Regions from separate parts of the Marilutibacter maris genome, predicted to be linked through region 2. Evidence: riboswitches for the same ligand, from Rfam matches in the RefSeq annotation. Region 2 holds a riboswitch; the other holds the start of a gene.
What was found. Region 2 has a riboswitch for cobalamin ahead of btuB (TonB-dependent vitamin B12 receptor). Riboswitches for the same ligand answer to the same signal wherever they lie in the genome.
Positions count from the first base shown of each region.

Region 1 (10,929 bases), 460 kb from region 2:
CGAGTCGCAGACCGATACCGAGGTCATCGCCCACCTGGTGCACTACCACCAGCAACAGGGCGCCGATTTGTTGCAGGCGGTGCAGCGTGCGGTCAGCGAGCTGGAGGGCGCCTATGCGATCGCGGTGGTCAGCAAGCGCGAGCCGTCGCGGTTGATCGCCGCGCGGATGGGCTGCCCGCTGCTGGTCGGGCTCGGCCAGGGCGAGAACTTCGTCGCCAGCGACGTCTCCGCGATCGTGCAGGCGACCCGCCAGGTGATTTTCCTGGAAGAGGGCGATACCGCCGAGGTGACCCGCGAGCGGGTGCGGGTGTTCGACGGCGAAGGCCGCGAGATCGAGCGCGATGTGCACGTCTCCGATGTCTCTCTGGCGTCGCTGGAGCTGGGGCCGTACCGCCACTTCATGCAGAAGGAAATCCACGAGCAGCCGCGCGCGATCGCCGACACCATCGAAGCGGTGATCGACCAGGGCGGGTTCATCCCGGCGCTGTTCGGCGCCGACGCGGCCGAGGTGCTGGCCGGCGTCGAGGGCGTGCAGATCCTGGCCTGCGGCACCAGTTACTACGCCGGTCTGACCGCGCGCTACTGGATCGAGGCGATCGCCGGGCTGCCGTGCTCGGTCGAGATCGCCAGCGAGTACCGCTATCGCGCCGCGGTCGCCAATCCGAACCAGCTGGTGGTGACGATTTCGCAGTCCGGCGAGACCCTGGACACGATGGAGGCGCTCAAGTACGCCAAGTCGCTGGGGCACGAGCGCACGCTGTCGATCTGCAACGTGCCCGAGAGCGCGATCCCGCGCGCCAGCCGCCTCGTCTACTACACCCGCGCCGGCGCCGAGATCGGCGTCGCCTCGACCAAGGCCTTCACCACCCAGCTGGTGGGGTTGTTCACCCTGACCGCGACCCTGGCCAAGCTGCGTGGACGGCTGTCGGACGAGCAGGAAGCGCAGTACCTGGATGCCTTGCGGCAGTTGCCGGGCAGCGTGCAGCATGCGCTGAACCTGGAGCCGCAGGTGGTCGGCTGGTCGGAGCGCTTCGCGCCGAAGCAGCACGCCTTGTTCCTGGGGCGTGGCGTGCACTACCCGATCGCGCTGGAGGGGGCGCTCAAGCTCAAGGAGATCTCCTACATCCACGCCGAGGCCTACCCGGCCGGCGAGCTCAAGCACGGGCCGCTGGCGCTGGTCGACGCGGAGATGCCGGTGGTGGTGATCGCGCCCAACGACAGCCTGCTGGAGAAGGTGAAGTCGAACATCCAGGAAGTGCGTGCGCGCGGCGGCGAGATGTTCGTGTTCGCCGATCTCGACAGCCAGTTCGGCGAGTCCGAGCAGGTGCACGTGATCCGCACCCCGCGCCATGTCGGCGTGCTGTCGCCGGTGATCCATGCGATCCCGGTGCAGTTGCTGGCCTATCACGCCGCGCTGGCGCGCGGCACCGACGTCGACAAGCCGCGCAACCTGGCCAAGTCGGTCACGGTGGAATGATCGCGAATCGCCCTTGACTCAGGGGGAACGATATCCAGCTGCGCCCGGATATCTCCCAAGGTTTGCTGTGCAAACCTCGGGCCCCGCCGTTGCGCTTCCACACCCCCATTCGCGCTGCGCACGAATCGCCCCCTGACTCAGGGGGGAGCGATATCGGGCTGCGCGCGGATATCTCCCAAGGTTTGCTTCGCAAACCTCGGCCCCCACCGTTGCGCTGCCACACCCCCATTCGCATCTGCGATGCGAATCGCCCCCTGACTCAGGGGGGAGCGATATCGGGCTGCGCGCGGATATCTCCCAAGGTTTGCTGTGCAAACCTTGGGCCCCGCCGGTGCGCCTCCAGACCCCCATTCGCATCTGCGATGCGAATCGCCCCCTGACTCAGGGGGGAGCGATATCGGGCTGCGCCCGGATATCTCCCAAGGTTTGCTGTGCAAACCTTGGGCCCCGCCGGTGCGCCTCCAGACCCCCATTCGCATCTGCGATGCGAATCGCCCCCTGACTCAGGGGGCTGAGGCCGTGCTGTATCGCATCTCGTAGGAGCGGCGTAAGCCGCGATGGGGACGTTCATGAGGCCGTTCGGTCGCGGCTTACGCCGCTCCTACAGGATTGCCGTGGTGGGCTCAGTCGGCGGGAACCCGCACCCGGCCTTCCATCAGCACCCGCGCGCTGCGGCTCATCACCGCCTTGGTCGCGACCCACTGGCCGTCGACCTGTTTCACCTCGGCGCCGACGCGCATCGTGCCCGAGGGATGGCCGAAGCGGACCGCGTCGCGGTTGTCACCGCCTGCGGCCGCGTGCACGACGGTACCCGGCACCGCGGCGGCGGTGGCGATCGCCACCGAGGCGGTGCCCATCATCGCGTGGTGCAGCTTGCCCATCGAGATCGCGCGTGCGAGCAGGTCGATGTCGGCCGCGCGCACCGGCTTGCCGCTGGAGGAGACATAGTCCTTCGCTGGCGCGACGAAGGCGATCTTCGGAGTCAGCGGGCGCCTGGCGGCCTCGGCGACGTCGGCAATCAGGCCCATCCGCACCGCGGCTTCGGCGCGGATCGCCTCGAGCCGGGCCAGGGCCGCGGCATCTTCGTTGATCGCCGGCTGCAGTTCGGTGCCGTCGTAGCCGAGCGCGGCGGCTTCGAGGAAGACCATCGGCACGCCGGCGTTGATCAGGGTCGCGCGGAACCCGCCCACGCCGGCGACGTCGAGTTCGTCGACGACGTGGCCGGTCGGGAACATGGCGCCGCCGTCCTCGCCCTCGTCGGCGGGATCGAGGAACTCCAGCGCGATCTCGGCGGCCGGGAAGGTGACCCCGTCCAGCTCGAAGTCGCCGGTCTCCTGTACCTCGCCGTCGCTCACCGGGACATGGGAGACGATGGTCTTGCCGATATTGGCCTGCCAGATCCGCACCGTGCAGATGCCGTCGCGCGGCACCCGCTCAGGGTCGATCAGGCCGTTGGCGATCGCGAACGGTCCCACCGCCGAACTCAGGTTGCCGCAGTTGCCGCTCCAGTCGATGAAGTCGCCGTCGATCGGCACCTGGCCGTACAGATAGTCGACGTCGTGCCCGGGCACCGCGGATCTGCCGATGATCACCACCTTGCTGGTGCTGGAGGTCGCCCCGCCCATCCCGTCGGTGTGCTTGCCGTAGGGGTCGGGCGAGCCGATCACGCGCAGCAGCAGCGCGTCGCGCGCGCGGCCGGGCACGCGCGCGGCACCGGGCAGGTCGTCGAGGCGGAAGAACACGCCCTTGGAGGTACCGCCACGCATGTAGGTGGCGGGGATCTTCAGTTGGGGCGCGTGGCGCCGCGGCGGCTGGGTCATGGGTCGGATCAGACGTTGTCGGGAATCTCGGGCTCGACCAGGTGGGCGAGCAGGGCCAGCGACTCCTGCCAGCCGGCGTAGCAGAACTCGGTCGGTATCGCGGCCGGAATGCCGGTCTGGGTGACCTGCAGTTCGGTACCGCAGGCGACCGCCTTCAGCGTCACCGTGGTCTCCATCTGGCCGGGCAGGTTGGGATCGTCGAAGCGGTCGTCGTAGCGGATGCGCTCGTTCGGGACCAGTTCCAGGTAGGTGCCGCCGAAGGCATGGGAATGGCCGGTCCCGAAGTTGCTGAACGACATCCGGTAGCTGCCGCCGACGCGTGCGTCCAGCTCGTGGACCTTGCCGGTGAAGCCATGCGGCGGCAGCCACTTGGCCATCGCGTCGGCGTCGAGGAAGGCGCGGTAGACGCGTTCCGGCGGCGCGCGCAGGACGCGGTGGAGGCGGACGGTGCCGGTGGTGTCGCTGGACATGTTCGGATTCCTTGAAGAGGGATGTGCCAATACGACGAACGGCTCAGGCCGCTTTCGACGACTCCAGGAAATCCTGGGCGAAACGCTGCAGCACGCCGCCGGCCTCGTAGATCGAGACCTCCTCGTCCGAGTCCAGGCGGCAGGTGACCGGTACTTCGACCGTGTCGCCGTCCTTGCGATGGACGATCAGGCTCAGCGTCGCGCCCGGCGCGCGTTCTCCGACCACGTCGAAGGTCTCGCTGCCGTCGATGCCCAGGGTCTTGCGGTCGGTGCCGGGCTGGAATTCCAGCGGCAGCACGCCCATGCCGATCAGGTTGGTGCGGTGGATGCGCTCGAAGCCCTCGGCGACGATCGCCTCGACCCCGGCCAGGCGCACGCCCTTGGCGGCCCAGTCGCGCGAGGAACCCTGGCCGTAGTCGGCGCCGGCGACGATGATCAGCGGTTGCTTGCGTTCCATGTAGGTCTCGATCGCCTCCCACATGCGCATGACCTCGCCGTCCGGCTCCAGCCGGGTCAGCGAGCCCGGCCGCACCTCGCCGTCGACCACCGCCATCTCGTTGACCAGTTTGGGGTTGGCGAAGGTCGCGCGCTGCGCGGTCAGGTGGTCGCCGCGATGGGTCGCGTAGGAATTGAAGTCCTCCTCCGGCAGGCCCATCTTCGCCAGGTATTCGCCGGCGGCGCTGCTGGCCAGGATCGCGTTGGACGGCGACAGGTGGTCGGTGGTGATGTTGTCGCCGAGCACCGCCAGCGGCCGCATGCCCTTGAGCGTGCGCTCGCCGGCCAGCGCGCCCTCCCAGTACGGCGGGCGGCGGATGTAGGTGCTCATCGGTCGCCAGTCGTACAGCGGGCTGACCTCGCCGCCGCGCTGCAGGCGAGCAGCGAACATCGGGTCGTAGACGCGACGGAAGAACTCCGGTTTGACGTGCTCGGCGATGACCGCGTCGATTTCCTCGTCGCTGGGCCACAGGTCCTTCAGGGTGACCGGCTTGCCGTCGTGGTCGAGGCCGAGCACGTCCTTCTCGATGTCGAAACGCACCGTGCCGGCGATCGCGTAGGCGACCACCAGCGGCGGCGAGGCGAGGAAGGCCTGCTTCGCGTACGGATGGATGCGGCCGTCGAAATTGCGGTTGCCCGACAGCACCGCGACCGCATACAGGTCGCGGTCGACGACCTCCTGCTGGATCTGCGGATCGAGCGCGCCGCTCATGCCGTTGCAGGTGGTGCAGGCGAATGCGACCACGCCGAAACCCAACTGTTCCAGCTCCGGCAGCAGGCCGGCGTCCTCCAGGTACAGCTGCACCGCCTTCGAGCCCGGCGCCAGCGACGTCTTGACCCAGGGTTTGCGCATCAGCCCGCGGGCGTTGGCGTTGCGCGCCAGCAGGCCGGCGGCGATCACGTTGCGCGGGTTGGAGGTGTTGGTGCAGCTGGTGATCGCGGCGATGATCACCGCGCCGTCGGGCATCCTGCCCGCCGCTTCCTCACGCAGCGCGGCGTCGAGGTGGCCGGCGATGCCGCGCTCGCCCAGCGCCGAGGTCGGCAGGCGCCGGTGCGGGTTGGACGGGCCGGCCATGTTGCGGGTCACCGTCGACAGATCGAAGTGCAGGACGCGCTCGTACTGCGCATCGGCCAGGGCGTCGGCCCACAGCCCGGCCTGTCTGGCGTAGGTTTCCACCAGCGCGATCTGGGCATCGTCGCGACCGGTGAGGCGCAGGTAGTCGAGGGTGTTGTCGTCGATGAAGAACATCGCCGCGGTCGCGCCGTACTCCGGCGCCATGTTGGAGATCGTCGCGCGGTCGCCGAGGGTCAGCGCCGCGGCGCCCTCGCCGCGGAATTCCAGATAGGCGCCGACCACCTTCTGCTGGCGCAGGAACTCGGTCAGCGCCAGTACCACGTCGGTCGCGGTGATGCCCGGCTGCGGGCGGCCGGCCAGTTCGACGCCGACGATGTCGGGCAAACGCATCCAAGAGGCGCGGCCGAGCATCACGTTCTCGGCCTCCAGGCCGCCGACGCCGATCGCGATCACCCCCAGCGCATCCACGTGCGGGGTGTGGCTGTCGGTGCCGACGCAGGTGTCGGGGTAGGCGAGGCCGCGGCCGTCGCCGCTGCGGTCGGCGTGCACCACCGGCGACATCTTCTCCAGATTGATCTGGTGCATGATGCCGTTGCCCGGCGGGATCACGTCGACGTTGCGGAAGGCCAGCTTGGTCCAGTCGATGAAGTGGAAGCGGTCCTCGTTGCGGCGATCCTCGATCGCACGGTTCTTCTCGAACGCGTCCTTGTCGAAGCCCGGCGCCTCGACCGCCAGCGAGTGGTCGACGATCAGCTGCACCGGCACCACCGGGTTCACCGCGGCCGGATCGCCGCCCTTGTCGGCGATCGCGTCGCGCAGGCCGGCCAGGTCGACCAGGGCGGTCTGGCCGAGGATGTCGTGGCAGACCACGCGTGCCGGGAACCACGGGTAGTCGAGGTCGCGGCGGCGCTCGATGTGCTGGCGCAGATAGTCGTCCAGCCGCGCCGGGTCGGCGCGCCGGACCAGGTTCTCGGCGAACACGCGCGAGGTGTAGGGCAGGGTCGCCCAAGCGCCGGCTTGCAGCGCCTCGACCGCCTCGCGGGCGTCGAAATAGTCCAGTTCGGTCCCCGGCAGGGGCTTGCGGTGCTTGCTGTTGACGGCGTTGGCTGACATGCGTGGCTGGCCGGCGAGGCGTTTCGGGGAGACCTCTCAGGATACCAGTGCGGGCAGCTCCCGGCCCGGACGGCGCGAACGCACGCGCGCCAGCTCCACAGTCGCTGGCCACCCTCGGGAGCCTTGCAGAAAAGCATCGCGGCTCACGCCGCTCCTACGAAGAGCGTTTGTCTGTCACATGGCCCCAGCCCCCTGAGTCAGGGGGTGATTCGCATCGCAGATGCGAATGGGGGTGTGGGAGCGCAACGGCGGGGCCCGAGGTTTGCGAAGCAAACCTTGGGAGATATCCGGGCGCAACCGGATATCGTTCCCCCCTGAGTCAGGGGGCGATTCGCATCGCAGATGCGAATGGGGGTGTGGCAGCGCACCGGCGGGGCCCGAGGTTTGCGCAGCAAACTTTGGGAGATATCCGGGCGCAGCCGGATATCGTTCCCCCCTGAGTCAGGGGGCGATTCGCGCCGCGGGCGCGAATGGGGGTGTGGCAGCGCACCGGCGGGGCCCGAGGTTTGCGCAGCAAACTTTGGGGATTCCCGGGCGCAGCCCGGGGATCGCGGCTTACGCCGCTCCTACGGGGGCAACCATGACTGGATCCGCGCGTCCGTTGCGTCGCGGTGGGTAGCCCGGGCGAGGCCGATGATCTCACCCGGGACCCTGTTCCAGCCGCGCCTCAGCGCGGCGCGTAGCGCAGGGTCAGGAACCACTCGCGGCCCGGCCGGTTGTACCAGTCGACGGTCTGGTAGTCGCGGTCGAACAGGTTGGCGACGCGGGCCTGCACGGTCCAGTCGGGGTGGACGGCATACTCGGCGCGCAGATCGAAGCTGGCATGACCGCCGACCCGCACGCTGTTGGCGACATCGTCGTAGCGGCCGCTCTCGGCCACACCGGTCACGCCCAGGCGCAGGTCGCCGAAGGCGCGATCGAGATCGATGCGCGCGCTGCGACGGGCACGGCGCGGCAGCTCGTTGCCGGCATGGAAGCCCTTGCGGTTCTCGCTGTCGACGAAGCTGGCGCTGGCATCGACACTCCAGCCCCACAGCTCGGTGTCCAGGCCGATCTCGGCGCCGCGCAGGCGCGCCTCGTCGATGTTGTTGGGCATGAACAGCGCCGCATCGTAGGCGATCAGATCGTCGACGCGGGTGCTGAAGGCGTCGATCCGCCAGTCGAGGGCGGCGCCGTCGTAGGCCAGACCCAGCTCCCAGCTGCGCGATTCCTCCGGACGCAGATTCGGGTTGTTGAAGAACGGGTAGTACAGCTCGTTGAAGGTCGGCGCCTTGAATGCGCTGCCGTAGCCGGCGGTCAGCCGCCAGTTCCCGCCGAAGCCCAGGCCCCAGGCGACGCTGCCGGTGGTATGGCCGTCGAACTGCTCGTTGTCGTCGCGGCGCAGGCTGGCCTCGAACGACTGCCGACCGAGGCTGCCCGCGGCGAACTGGCCGCGGTACTGCACGAAGGCGGCGCGGTTGTCGCGGGAGGTCTCATCGTAGGCGGTGTTGCTGTCGACGCGGTCGCGCAGCCAGTCCAGGCCGACGCTGAACAGATGGTCGCCGGCGAACCTGAAGTCGCCCTGCAGGGTGGCGCTGTCGCGGTCGGTGTCGAAGTAGCCGACATCGATGCCATCCATGTAGTTGTCGGAGGCGTCGGTGTTGCGGCCCAGGTTCAGGCTGACGGTGGCGACCTCGTTGGGGGTCCAGCGCGCGTTGGCGCCAAGTACCTGCTGGGTCACCTTGGACAGGTTCTGGAAGCTGCCGTCGTACTCGTTGCGGCCCTCGGCGCGCAGCGCATGCGCCCCGAACGCGAAGGTGTCGCCGACGTCGTAGCCGGCGCGCGCCGACAGCGAGCGGTTGCGGTAGCCGTCGCGGTCGGGCTCGTCGGTGAAGCAGCCGGCACCGAAGTCGAACGGGATCGACGGATCCGGGCCGCGGCCGCTGCAGGCGTCGAAGCCCTCGGTGTTGGTGTAGGCGGTGTCGATGCCGAACCAGGCGCCGCCGCTGCGGCCGCCGATGCCGGCGCTGCCTTCGGCGTAGTCGTTGCTGCCGACGGTGGCGCTGGCGCGCAGGTTCAGGCCTTCCCGGTCGCGCCGGGTGAAGATCTGGATCACGCCGCCGATCGCCTCGCTGCCGTACAGGCTCGAGCGCGGGCCGCGCACCACTTCGATGCGTTCGATCAGCGCCAGCGGCAGGTCCTGGAACGAGGCCAGGCCCGAGGTCGCCGAACCGATGCGGACGCCGTCGACCAGCACCAGCACGTGGTCGGACTCGCTGCCGCGCAGGAACAGGGTGCTGAGCTTGCCGGTGCCGCCCTGGTTGGCGATCGAGATGCCGGCGCGACCGCGCAGCAGGTCGGTCAGGTCGCGGGCCTGGCTGCGCTCGATGGTGGCGCGATCGATCACCTCGACCGGGACCAGGGTGTCGTCGACGCTGACCGCGGTGCGGTTGGCGGTGACCACGACTTCATCCAGTTCGGTCGCCTGCTGGGCGTGGACCTGCGGCGCGGCGGATGCGGCCAGGACGGCGGCGACGGCCAGGGTCAGGGATTTGGGGTGCATCGGCTCTCTCCAGCACGCAGGGGGCGCCTGCGCATCGCGTTACGGGGCGCGCGGAAGGAGAGGGCCTCGACCGCCGGCCAGGGCCGGCATCGCCGCCGCGACGCCCTCCGCATCGCAATCAGTCGTGGCGTCGCGCGATCGGCGCGACCCCGGCGACGAGGCCGGTCTCCGGACTTGCGGCTGGACCCGGACCGTGCGGTCCGGAATCCCGGCGCCGACGCCTTCCCGTGCGATGCACAGTGGCCGATGTCGGAGCCTTGGCGCGCTTACCGTTGCGGGGGCAGTGCCGGACTGCTGCATGCCGGCCGGGCCTCGTTGGCGAGGTCCGACCGTGGCAGGTCACCGGCTTCCCGTTTCAACCCGTTCGCGCACGTGGCGCGGGCCGGGTCACCTCGAAGCGCGCGCAGTGTACGCCAAAAGGCCGGAAGTGAGGGGGAAAGAGGAGAAGTGAGGGGGGAGAAGCGAGGAGCGAGAGAAGGGCGGCATCTCCGCCCTCGCGGCCTGCTTTCCTGCCGGGGGGCTTTCCGTGCTTCCGCCGGTCCTGCGGCATGAACGCATAGACCCAGCCCCCTGCGTGAGGGGGCGATTCGTGCTGCAGGCACGAATGGGGGGGTGGCAGCGCAACGGTGGGGCCCAAGGTTTGCGCAGCAAACTTTGGGGATTCCCGGGCGCAGCCCGGGGATCACCGGCTCACGCCGCTCCTACATGGGCGATCGAGCTTCACGACGCGGGTTGGGTTCCCTTCCATCCAGACGGCCTGGACCCGAGACCGAGACGAACCGGATCCTCGTAGGAGCGGCGTGAGCCGCGATGGGGCCCTCCCGGGGAAGGCCATCAAGTCGCACGCCGCTGTCAAGGCTCTGCGTCGTTGCCGTCGCTACCTTCGTCGGGATCCGCGGGCGGGAGTTCGACCGTGTCGGCGGTCAGCACCGTGGTCCGCACCGGCGCGGCGGCCGGCTTGTAGCGCGGCGGCGGCAACTGCTCGATCGCGGCCTCGGCTTCGGCGACCAGCTGTTGCCGGCGCGCGTCCGGCACTTCCTGCCAGTGGCAGTCGCACAGCGCGCCCTCGATCGCGTAGAGCAGGTTCATGGTCGGCTTGAAGCCGGCCCGCTTGATCCGCATGAACGCTTCGACCGGACCGGCCGCCTCCAGGTCTTCGCGGCTGTGCAGGCCGACCTGGCGCAGCCAGGCCGCGCTCTTGGGACCGATGTTGCGCAGTTTCGGCAGGCTCATCCGTGTGGCTCCGGCTCCAGGGCGTCGGTATACAGTCGCGCCAGCGCTTCGATACCGGCCTGGTCGTCGGCCTCGAAACGGCCCCGCAGCGGGCTGTCGATGTCGAGTACGCCGAGCAGGTCGCCGTTGCGCGCGAACAGGGGCACGACCAGCTCCGAGCGCGAGGCCGCGTCGCAGGCGATATGGCCGGGAAAGGCGTCGACGTCGTCGACCCGCTGGGTCTGGCCGGTCTGCGCGGCGGTGCCGCACACGCCCTTGCCGACCGCGATGCGCACGCAGGCCGGCAGGCCCTGGAACGGCCCGACCACCAGCTCGTTGCCATCGAAGAAGTAGAAGCCGACCCAGTTCAGGTCCGGCAGGCTGTTGAACACCAGTGCCGCCAGGTTGGCGGCATTGGCGATGCGGTCGTGCTCGCCATGGAGCAGACCGCGGGCCTGGTCGGCCAGCTGGGCGTACTGTTCCGGCTTGTTGCCGGTCAGGGTGGTAGCGGCGAACATTCCCGGAGTTTAGCAGCGCGCCGCGCTGTGTTCAGGATCAGCATGACCGCCCAAGAACATCGCTTCGAGACCGCCCCGTCCGCCGCCACCGCCATCGGCGTCTTCGTCACCGGCACCGATACCGGTATCGGCAAGTCGGTCGCCAGCGCCTGCCTGCTGCATGCGCTGCGGGCGCAAGGCCTGCGCGCGAGCGGGATGAAGCCGGTC
Region 1 covers NZ_CP029843.1:3,584,143-3,595,071, reverse strand. The annotation lists gene glmS (glutamine--fructose-6-phosphate transaminase (isomerizing)) at 1-1,477, shown strand, start outside; gene prpF (2-methylaconitate cis-trans isomerase PrpF) at 2,101-3,297, opposite strand; gene C9I47_RS15485 (SRPBCC family protein) at 3,306-3,767, opposite strand; gene acnD (Fe/S-dependent 2-methylisocitrate dehydratase AcnD) at 3,811-6,450, opposite strand; gene btuB (TonB-dependent vitamin B12 receptor) at 7,118-8,992, opposite strand; cobalamin riboswitch at 9,135-9,402, opposite strand; gene C9I47_RS15470 (TfoX/Sxy family protein) at 9,845-10,225, opposite strand; gene C9I47_RS15465 (GAF domain-containing protein) at 10,222-10,722, opposite strand; gene bioD (dethiobiotin synthase) at 10,765-10,929, shown strand, end outside.
Region 1: another riboswitch for cobalamin. It lies ahead of btuB (TonB-dependent vitamin B12 receptor); the one in region 2 lies ahead of btuB (TonB-dependent vitamin B12 receptor).

Region 2 (10,929 bases):
GGTCGCCAGACCGGCCCAGCGCAGCATCGCCGCCAGCGCCTCGGGGTGGTCGAACAGACCGTGCAGATAGCTGCCGATCACCTGGCCGTCGGCGGACACCGCGCCGTCGTCGCGGCCGTCGTCCAGCCGCGCGAACGGCTGCGTCAGCGCCGGCCCTTCGCTGACCCCGCAATGGATCTCGTAGCCGCGCACCGCCGCCGAATCGTCGGCGAGCCGTCCGCTCACGGCGCGCAGTTGCTTGTCCGCCCGCAGGGTCGTCTCCAGCTCCAGCCAGCCCAGTCCTTCGCTGGAACCGGCCTCGCCCTCGATCGCGAGCGGGTCGTGGACCGCGCGACCGAGCATCTGCAGGCCACCGCAGATCCCGAGCAGGCGACCGCCGTAACGCAGGTGGCGGGCGATGCCATGATCCCAGCCGTGCGCGCGCAACCACGCCAGGTCGGCCCGGGTGGCCTTGCTGCCGGGCAGCACGATCAGATCGCAAGGCGGCACCGGCTCGCCGGGACCGACGAAGCGCAGATCGACCTGTGGATGCGCGCGCAACGGATCGAAATCGGTGTGGTTGCTGATCCGGGGCAACACCGGCACCGCGACCCGCAGCGTCGCCTCGGGCTTGGCCGGCGCGTCGGTGGGCAACGCGTCCTCGGCCTCCAGGTGCAGCCCATGCAGATACGGCAGCACCCCGAGCACCGGCTTGCCGGTTTCGCGCTCCAGCCAGTCCAGGCCCGACTGCAGCAGCACGATGTCGCCGCGGAAGCGGTTGATCACGAAGCCGGCGACACGCGCGCGCTCGCTGTCCGACAGCAACGCCAGGGTGCCGACCAGATGCGCGAACACCCCGCCGCGGTCGATGTCGGCGACCAGGATCACCGGACAGTCGACCGCCTCGGCATAGCCCATGTTGGCGATGTCGTTCGCGCGCAGATTGATCTCGGCCGGGCTGCCGGCCCCCTCGACCACCACCGCGTCGAACCCCGCCGCCAGTCGCCGGTGCGAGGCCAGCACCGCGTCGAAGGCGACGCGCTTGTAGTCGTGATAGCCGACCGCGTCCATCTGTCCGATCGCGCGACCGTGCACGATCACCTGGGCGCCCTTGTCGCTGCTGGGCTTGAGCAGGACCGGATTGAAGTCGGTGTGCGGGACCAGCCCGCAGGCCTGCGCCTGCACCGCCTGCGCGCGCCCGATTTCGCCGCCGTCGGCGGTCACCGCCGCGTTCAGGGCCATGTTCTGCGGCTTGAACGGCGCGACCCGCACACCGCGCCGGCGCAGCCAGCGGCACAGCGCGGCGACCACGGTGCTCTTGCCGGCGTCGGAGGTACAGCCCTGCACCATCAGCACCCGCGCACTCATCCGGCCACCTCGCGTCCGCTCATCTCGCTCAGCGCCTCATGCAGACCGCGCTCGAGTCGTTGCCGGGCAGCGGCATCGGCCGGCAGCCCGAAACGCAGGCTCGGCGGCGTCGCCTCGTCGCTGTCGAAGCAACGCACCAGGATGCCGCGCCGCGCCAGCGCATCATGCAGCCGCGTCGCCTGCGGATGCCGACGCCATTGGAAATACGCGCAACCGGCGCCCTCGCTCAAACCGCAGCGGTCCAGCGATTCGCCCAGTTGCGTTCCTGCCCAGATCAGTCGCGTACGTGCGGCGGCCTGCCAGTCGCGGTCGGCCAGGGCCTGCATCAGCACGTGCCGGGTCGGCCCCGACAGCGCCCACGGCCCCAGCCGCTCGCGCAGCGCGTCGAGCAGGCCCGCGCTGGCGCAGGCGAAACCGGCGCGCGCACCGGCCAGGCCGAAGAACTTGCCGATCGAGCGCAACACGACCAGTCCCTCGCGGTCGCTGTCCCCGCACAGGCTGCGCTCGGGGGTCGCGTCGATGAAGGCCTCATCGACCACCAGCCAGCCGCCACGCGACGCCAACCGCGCATGCAGCCCGAGCAGGTCCCCGCGCTGGAACCGCTCCGCGCCCGGGTTGTTGGGATGGATCAGCACCACCACATCCAGACGCTCGGCCGTCTCGAACAGCTGCGCCGCCGGCAGGCGCTCGACCTCGTGCCCGGCGCGGCGCCAGGCCTGCGCATGCTCGGCGTAGCCGGGTGCGATCACCCCGACCCGGCCCGGAGCGCGCAGCCGCGGCAGTGCCTGGATCGCCGCCTGCGAACCGGCGACCGGCAGCAGGTGCGGTGCGCCGTAGTAGTCGCGCGCGACCTCGACCAGGCCGTCGTCGTCCTCCGGCAGGCGCTGCCAGACCTCGGCCGGCAGCGCCGGCGGCGGCCATCCGAACGGGCTGATGCCGGTCGACAGGTCGAGCCAGTCCGCCAGCGGGATCCGGTAGCGCTCGGCCGCGCGCCGCAGGCGTCCGCCGTGTTCAAGCATGACGCGCGGCCTCCGACACGAATGCCAGCAGCAGCGAGGCGACCAGCCACACCGCCACGCCATTGCGGACCAGGGCCAGCGCGCGCCGGATCGAACCGGCATCCGCCGCCGCGCCCTCGCCCAGGAGCGGACGCTCTTCCCAGCGCCCGTGATAGGGCGCCGCGCCGCCGAGGCGGACCCGCAGCGCGCCGGCGCCCGCCGCCATCACCGGCCCCGCGTTCGGACTGTCCCAGGCCGGCGCCTGGCGGCGCCAGCAGCGCCAGGCCGAGGCGCCATGGCCGCACAAGGCATAGGTCGCCGCGGTCAATCGGGCCGGCAACAGGTTCAGCGCGTCGTCGATACGCGCCGCGGCACAGCCGAAGCGGTGCAGGCGCGGCGTCCGATAGCCCCACATCGCATCGAGCGTGTTCGCGAGCCGGTACAGCACCACCCCCGGCGCGCCCAGCAACAGGAACCATAACAGCGCGCCGAACACCGCGTCGTTGCCGTTCTCAAGCACCGATTCGGTCGCGGCGGCGGCGACACGCTCGCTCGACAGCGCCGCGGTGTCGCGACTGACGATGCGGCCGACCGCGGCGCGCGCGCCCTCGATGTCGCCGGTGTCGAGCGCCGCGGCCACCGGACGCGCGTGGTCGCCAAGGCTGCGCAGGCCGATCGCCGCGTACAACAGCGATGCGGAGAAGACCGCCGACAGCCAGCCCGAGACCTGCGCCGCGAGACCGTCCAGCAACCAGGCGAGGCCGACCCAGGGCAGCACCGCCAGCGACCAGGCAATCAGGCCGCGACTGCGGCTGTCGGCATGCAGGCCGCGCTCGATCCACCCCGCCCAGCGTCCGAACGCGACCAGCGGATGCGCGCGTCGCGGCTCGCCGAAGATCGCGTCGAGCAGGACCGCGGCGATCGCGACGGCCGCCGCGATCACGGCCGCAACAGCCGTACCGCCGCCTCCGGGTTGGAGGCGAAGTACAGGTGCACGAAGCTGGCGGTCATGCCGCGATCGCGGTAGACCGCTTCCGCGGTCGGGCCACCGTTGGGATTGCGGGCGAGCGTCAGCGGCGTGGCTTCGATGTCGGCGCGCGCGTAGTGGAAGCTGTGCCCGCGCAAGGTGCCCTCGGGCAGCTCCACCTCCTGCATGCCCAACGCGGCGAAGCGCGGCTGCATCCGCGCCTCGCCCGCGATCAGGCCGGCCATCGACGCGCCGCGACCATCGCGGTCGACCAGGCTCCGCAGCGCGAACAACAGACCGCCGCACTCGGCCAGCAACGGTTTGCCGGCATCGCGATGCGCGCGCAGTGCCGCATGCAGGCCTGTATTGGCGGCCAAGGCGTCCAGATGCAGCTCCGGATACCCGCCCGGCAGCCACGCCGCATCGCATTCGGGCAATGCGTCGCCGGCCACCGGCGAGAAGAAGCTCAATTCGGCACCGGCTTCGCGCAGCAGGGCGAGGTTGGCCGGGTACAGGAAGCAGAACGCGGCATCGCGGGCGACCGCGATGCGCCAGCCTTCGAGCCGACGCGGCACCGGCAACGGCTCGACATCCGCGAACCCGATCGGCGGCGGCAGCGCGGTCGTCGCATGCTCGCCCCAGGCATCGGCCAGCGCGTCCAGGCGCGCGTCCAGATCGGCGAGTTCGGCGGCGGCGACCAGGCCCAGATGGCGCTCCGGCAGCGCCAGCTCCGGGCTGCGCGGCAACGCGCCCATCCAGGCGATCTCCGCCGGCAGGCTGTCGCGCAACAGTCTGGCGTGATGCGCGCTGCCGATCCGGTTCGCCGCGATCCCGTGCACCCGCAGGCCCTCGCGGTACTTCGCCAGGCCGGTCGCCAGCGCGCCGAAGGTCTGCGCCATCGCCGCGCCGTCGATCACCGCCAGTACCGGCAGGCCGAGTGCGAGCGCGAGGTCGGCACTGGAAGGCGCGCCATCGAACAGCCCCATCACCCCTTCGACCAGGATCAGGTCGGCCTCGCGCGCGGCCGCGTGCAGGCGCGCCCGCACGTCCGCCTCGCCGCACATCCACAGGTCCAACTGCTGCACCGGCGCACCGCTGGCGCGCTCGAGGATCATTGGATCGAGGAAGTCCGGACCGGTCTTGAACACCCGCACCCGCCGTCCGTTGCGGCGATGCCAGCGCGCCAGCGCGGCGGTCACGCTGGTCTTGCCCTGCCCCGATGCGGGCGCGGATACCAGCAATGCCGGGCAGCGGGCCGCTTCCATCACAGTTCGATTCCGTGCTGGGCCTTGATCCCGGCGCGGAACGCGTGCTTGACCAGGCGCATCTCGGTCACCGTGTCGGCGGCCTCGACCAGCGCGTCGGGCGCACCGCGTCCGGTCACCACCACGTGCTGGCGCGGCGGGCGCGCGGCCAGCGCGGCGAGCACCGCGTCCAGCGGAATGTAGTCCTTGTTCAGCGCGATATTGAGCTCGTCCAGCAGCACGAAGTCGACCTCCGGATCGGACAGCATCCGCGTCGCCACCTCCCAGGCCCGGGTCGCGGCGGCGATGTCGCGGGCGCGGTCCTGGGTCTCCCAGGTGAAGCCCTCGCCCATCACGTGGTACTCGAGGCGCTCGCCGAAGGCATCGCCCATGCCGCGGAAGAACAGGTCCTCGCCGGTGCTGAAGCTGCCCTTGATGAACTGCACCACCCCGCAGCGGAATCCGTGCCCCAGCGAGCGCGCGAGCATGCCGAAGCCGGACGAGCTCTTGCCCTTGCCGTTGCCGGTATTGACCACCAGCACGCCACGATCGATCGTCGCCCGCGCGATCCGGCGATCGACCAGTTCCTTCTTGCGTTGCGCACGCTCCCGGTAGTGCTCTTCCTCGCTGCGCCCCAGGCGCTCGGAACCGCGACTCACGGCGCCACCTCCTCGGTCCGACGAGTCCCAAGGGTCGCGCCGCGCCACAGCGCGCGCAAGGCGAACGCGGCGCCGACGTAGCCGGCCAGCGTCCCCAGCGCCCGCGGATAGTAGGTCGGAATGCGGGCGATGAAGCCCTCCAGGGTCGGGTCCGGATAACGGCCGGAGAAGAACCAGTAACCGCCCTTGGACAGCAGGTAGGCAACGCTGGCGGTGGCGATCAGCACCAGTGCCAGTCGCGGCAACGTCCGCCAGGCGTCCACGTGCAGGCCGCGGTAGACATGCCCGCCCAGCCACAGCGACGCGTAGGCGAAGGCCAGCGCCCAGTAGGCCGGCGACAGGCACCAGTCGGTGATCGTCCCGGCCGCGTAGCTGCCCAGGTCGAGCGCGGTCGCCAGCACGAACAGCACCGGCAGCGCCCACATCGGCCGCAGCAGCGCGCCGGCGAGGAAGAACACCGCCCACGATGCGCTCGGCAGCGCGTCGACGCTGGCGAAGTGCTGGCCACGGGTGGCGACCATCAGCGCCGCCAGTGCCAGCCCGATCGCCCACTGGTCGCGCGCCGAAGCCGACGCAAGGGTGCCATTCGATTTGCCATTCATGATCGCGGCCTCAGTGCGAGTCGACCGCATGCGCGGCACGACCGCGCTGGGCGAAGGCGACGATGCCGTGCACCGCCAGCGCCACGGCGACGTACATCATCGTGGTGCGCACGAACAGCGGCCCCCACTGCCAGGCGCGGGCGAGGTACTCGGCGAAGTGCGGGTTCTCGTAGCGCCCGCCGAGCCAGTAGAACGCGCCGTTGGAGATCAGGAACGACACGCTGGCGGCGACCAGGCCGACGCCGGCCGCGCCCAGCAGCGGACCGATTCGTCCGTCGAGCCTCGGCGTGTACAGACGGCCGCCGTACCACAGCACCGCGTAGGCCGGCAGCAGGAACGCATACGAGGGTGTGACGCAGAAGTCGCTGACCCCGGCGTACTCGATCGATACCCAGTCGACCGCGACCGCCAGCGCCAGCAGGGCGACGAACTGCCAGTGCCGGCGCAGGTACAGGCCGCCGAGGAAGAACAGCGCCATCGAGGCGTCGGGCAGGTGCAGTGCGTCGCCGAAATGGTTGAAACGCGTCGCCACCATCAGCGCGGCGAACGCGGACAACAGGGCGAGGTTCATCGGTCTGGAAAACGGCTTCATGGCGGGCCTCGTCGAGGTGGGTGGAAGGCCGTTCCATGGCCGTGATGCGGGGCGCTCAGTCGTTCGGGCGCCAGCGCAGGCTCAGCAGCCATTGGCGGCCGGGCTGGTTGTAGAAGGTCGCGGTCTCGTACCGCTTGTCGAACACGTTGTCGAGCGACAGCCGCAGCTGCCAGGCCGGCGACAGCGCGTAGCCCACGCGCAGGTCGGTCAGGCCGTAGCCGCCCATCCGGCGGGTGTTGGCGAGATTGTCGTAGCGCGCGCCCGCGCCAGTGACCGAGGCGCCGACGCTGAGCGCCCCGAAACCGCGGTCCAGATCGATGCGGCCGCTGCGCCTGGCCCGTCGCGGCAGTACGTTGCCGCGGTAGCCGGACACGTCGGCGTCGTTCTCCGGGTCGAGCAGGGTCGCGGTCGCGGCCAGCTCCCAGCCGGCCACGGTGGTCCCCAGCACGCCCTCCAGGCCACGGATGCGGGCACGGTCGATGTTGTTGGGACCGCCGAACTGACCGAGGTCGGCGTCGTAGGCGATCATGTCGTCGATGCGGGTCTGGTAGGCGTTGAGCGACCAGCGACCCCAGCCGTGTTCGCCGCGCAGGCCGATCTCGACGCTGCGCGAGGACTCCGGCCCCAGCGCCGGATTGCCGTAGCCGGGGAAGTAGAGCTCGTTGAAGGTCGGCGCCTTGAACGCGGTGCCGGCGCTGGCGGTCAGGCGCAGCGCGTTGGTGATGTCCCAGCCCCACAACACGCTGCCGGTGGTCTTGCCGCCGAACTGCGCGTTGTCGTCGCGGCGCACGCTGGCCTGCAGCGATTGCGTACCGAACGTCTGTTGCCACTGCGCGAATGCGCCGCGATTGATCCGCACGTCGGTCGCGTAGTCGGTGGTGCCCTCGACCTCGTCGCGCTGCCAGTCGAATCCCAGCGTCAGCAGTCCGCCGCCGGCGCCGATGTCGGCCTGCAGTCCGGCCAGCTGACGGCGGGTGTCGAAGCGCGATGAGAACGCGCCGTCGAAATAGTTGTCGCTCAGGTCGGCGCTGGTAGCGGCGCTGGCGGTGAGCTTGAAGCCCGGCCCTGTGCTGTAGCTCAGGCGGCCGCCGACCGCCTGCTGGACGGTATCGGCCTCGCTCGCCGGTCCGCCGTCGTACTCGTTGCGGCCCTCGGCGCGGAACACCCGCAGGTCGCCGTCCCAGCGCTCGCCGAAACGGTAGCCGCCCTGCACGCTCAGCGAACTGTTGCGGTAGCCGTCGCGGTCCGGGTCGAAGTTGCGGGTGCCGCGGTAGGCGTTGATGCCTTCGGTGGTCTCGTGCGCGGCCTGCACCGAGTACCAGCCGTCGCCGCCCTTGCCGGCCACGCCCGCCGAGGCGCGGTGGCTGTCCTGACTACCGACCGCCAGCATCGCGCTGGGCTCGAACGGACCGCGCGGACGCCGGGTGAAGATCTGCACCACGCCGCCCAGCGCCTCCGAGCCGTACAGACTGGAGAACGGGCCGCGCACGATCTCGATGCGCTCGATCTGCTCGACCGGGATGTCCTGCAAGGCGGCACTGCCGCTGGTGGCCGAACCGATGCGCACACCGTCGACCAGCACCAGCACGTGATCGGACTCGGTCCCGCGCAGGAACAGCGAGGTCGATTTGCCGGGGCCGCCGTTGTTGGCCAGCGAGATGCCGGCACGGCCGCGCAGCAAGTCCGGCAGCGACGGCGGCTGCAGACGCTCGATCTGCTCGCGGTCGATCACCGTCACCGCGGCCAGGGTCTGGTCCTGGGTCTGCGCGGTGCGGGTGGCGGTGACGACGACCCCATCCAGATCGGTGGCGGCGCCTTCGGCCAGGGCCGGGGCTGAAACCAGCAGGGCGCCCGGGAACACCAGGGCACAGGCCGCGGCGAGCGCGCGACGACGGAACACGACGGTATTGCAACAACGCACACGGACTCCTTCACCGCGCCTGCCCGCGCGGATGGCATGGGACATCGTCGACGGACGGGAGGCGTGTTCGAGTCGGCGCGCGGCAAGTGCGCAGCCCGTGACATCGCCCACCGCATGTCGGGTCATGCCCGGGGCCGGTCTCCGGGCTCGCGAGTGGAGCGGGCGGACTGTCGTCGCCGGCTCCCGGTCCGCGCCTTCCCATGCGTCAAGCACAGTGGCCGTATGCGGACCTTGCCTCGCCTACCGTTGCGGGGGCAGCTCCGGAATTGCCGGCCGCGCGTCCACGGGCGTGGAAGGCGGTCCGGCGCACCGGATTCCCGTTTCAACCGCCGTCCCGGTCGGGGCGACGGTCACCTCAGGCGGGCGCCAGTCTAGCAGCAAGCCGGGCCCCTCCCACCATGCGATGGCGCATGGCGGAACAAGCCTTCGGCATGAGCCCGGAGCCCGCCCCCGGACATGCGAACGGCCCGGGAAACCGGGCCGTCGCGGACATCCCCCGATGGCGTCGGGATCAGGCCTTGCGGAATACCAGCTGGCCGCCCTCGGCATCGGCGACGATGGTGTCGCCGGCCACGAACTCGCCGGCCAGGATCCGCTGCGCCAACGGGTTCTCCAACTGCTGCTGGATCGCGCGCTTGAGCGGACGCGCACCGTAGACCGGGTCGAAGCCGACATTGCCGAGCAGCGCGATCGCATCGTCGGTCAGCTCCAGCTGCAGGCCGCGCTCGGCCAGGCGCTTGTCGAGTCCGGCGAGCTGGATCTTCGCGATCTCGCGGATCTGCGCCTTGCCCAGCGGATGGAACACCACGATGTCGTCGAGCCGGTTGATGAACTCCGGACGGAAGTGGTTCTGCACCACCCCCATCACCGCCGCCTTCATCTTGGTGTAGCCCTCCGCGGAATCGTCCTCGGACAACTCCTGGATCATCTGGCTGCCGAGGTTGGAGGTCATCACGATCACGGTGTTGCGGAAGTCGACCGTGCGCCCCTGGCCGTCGGTCAGGCGTCCGTCGTCGAGCACCTGCAGCAGGATGTTGAACACGTCCGGATGCGCCTTCTCGACCTCGTCGAGCAGGATCACGCTGTACGGGCGCCGGCGCACCGCCTCGGTCAGGTAGCCGCCCTCCTCGTAGCCGACGTAGCCCGGAGGCGCGCCGACCAGGCGACTGACCGCGTGCTTCTCCATGAACTCGCTCATGTCGATGCGGACCATCGCGTCCGGCGAGTCGAACAGGAACTCGGCCAGCGCCTTGCACAGCTCGGTCTTGCCGACGCCGGTCGGCCCGAGGAACAGGAACGAACCGCTCGGGCGGTTGGGATCGCTCAGGCCGGCGCGCGAACGGCGCACCGCATCGGAGACGACCCGGATCGCCTCGTCCTGGCCGACCACGCGCGCATGCAGGTGATCCTCCATCTGCAGCAGCTTCTCGCGCTCGCCCTCCAGCATCTTCGACACCGGGATGCCGGTCCAGCGCGCGACCACCTCGGCGATCTCCTCGGCGGTGACCTTGTCCTGCAGCAGGGTGAAGCCGGTCTTCTCGGCCTCCTGCGCGGCCTTGAGCTGCTTCTCCAGCTCCGGCAGCGCGCCGTACTGGATCTCGCTCATCTTCGCGAAGTCCTGCGCACGTTGCGCCGCCTCCAGCTCGAGCTTGGCCTGCTCGATCTGCTCCTTGACCCGGGTCGCGCCCTGCAGGGTCGCCTTCTCGGCCTTCCAGACCTCCTCCAGATCGTTGAACTCGCGCTCCAGCGTGGCGATCTCGGACTCCAGATCGGCCAGGCGCTGCTTCGATGCGTCGTCCTTCTCCTTCTTCAGCGCCTCGCGCTGGATCTTCAGCTGGATCAGCCGGCGTTCCTTGCGGTCCAGCTCCTCGGGCTTGGAGTCGATCTCCATGCGGATGCGGCTGGCGGCCTCGTCCATCAGGTCGATCGCCTTGTCGGGCAGCTGGCGGTCGGCGATGTAGCGGTTGCTCAGGGTCGCCGCGGCGACGATCGCCGGATCGGTGATCTCGACGCCATGGTGGACCGCGTACTTCTCCTTCAGTCCGCGCAGGATCGCGATGGTGTCCTCCACCGAGGGCTCGCCGACGAAGACCTTCTGGAAGCGACGCTCCAGCGCGGCGTCCTTCTCGACGTACTTGCGGTACTCGTCCAGCGTGGTCGCGCCGATGCAGTGCAGCTCACCGCGCGCCAGCGCCGGCTTGAGCATGTTGCCGGCGTCCATCGCGCCGTCGGCCTTGCCGGCGCCGACCATGGTGTGCAGCTCGTCGATGAACAGGATCACCTGGCCCTCGTTCTTGGCCAGGTCGTTGAGCACGCCCTTCAGCCGCTCCTCGAATTCGCCGCGGAACTTGGCGCCGGCGATCAGCGCGCCCATGTCCAACGCCAGCACGCGCTTGCCGCGCAGGCCCTCGGGGACCTCGCCGTTGACGATGCGCTGGGCCAGGCCCTCGACGATCGCGGTCTTGCCCACGCCGGGCTCGCCGATCAGCACCGGGTTGTTCTTGGTCCGGCGCTGCAGCACCTGCACGGTGCGACGGATCTCCTCGTCGCGACCGATCACCGGATCGAGCTTGCCGGACTCGGCGCGCGCGGTCAGGTC
Region 2 covers NZ_CP029843.1:3,129,006-3,139,934, forward strand. The annotation lists gene C9I47_RS13835 (cobyric acid synthase) at 1-1,347, opposite strand, end outside; gene cobD (threonine-phosphate decarboxylase CobD) at 1,344-2,366, opposite strand; gene cbiB (adenosylcobinamide-phosphate synthase CbiB) at 2,359-3,285, opposite strand; gene C9I47_RS18005 (cobyrinate a,c-diamide synthase) at 3,285-4,577, opposite strand; gene cobO (cob(I)yrinic acid a,c-diamide adenosyltransferase) at 4,577-5,194, opposite strand; gene C9I47_RS13860 (hypothetical protein) at 5,212-5,817, opposite strand; gene C9I47_RS13865 (hypothetical protein) at 5,828-6,409, opposite strand; gene btuB (TonB-dependent vitamin B12 receptor) at 6,465-8,375, opposite strand; cobalamin riboswitch at 8,446-8,703, opposite strand; gene clpB (ATP-dependent chaperone ClpB) at 8,842-10,929, opposite strand, start outside.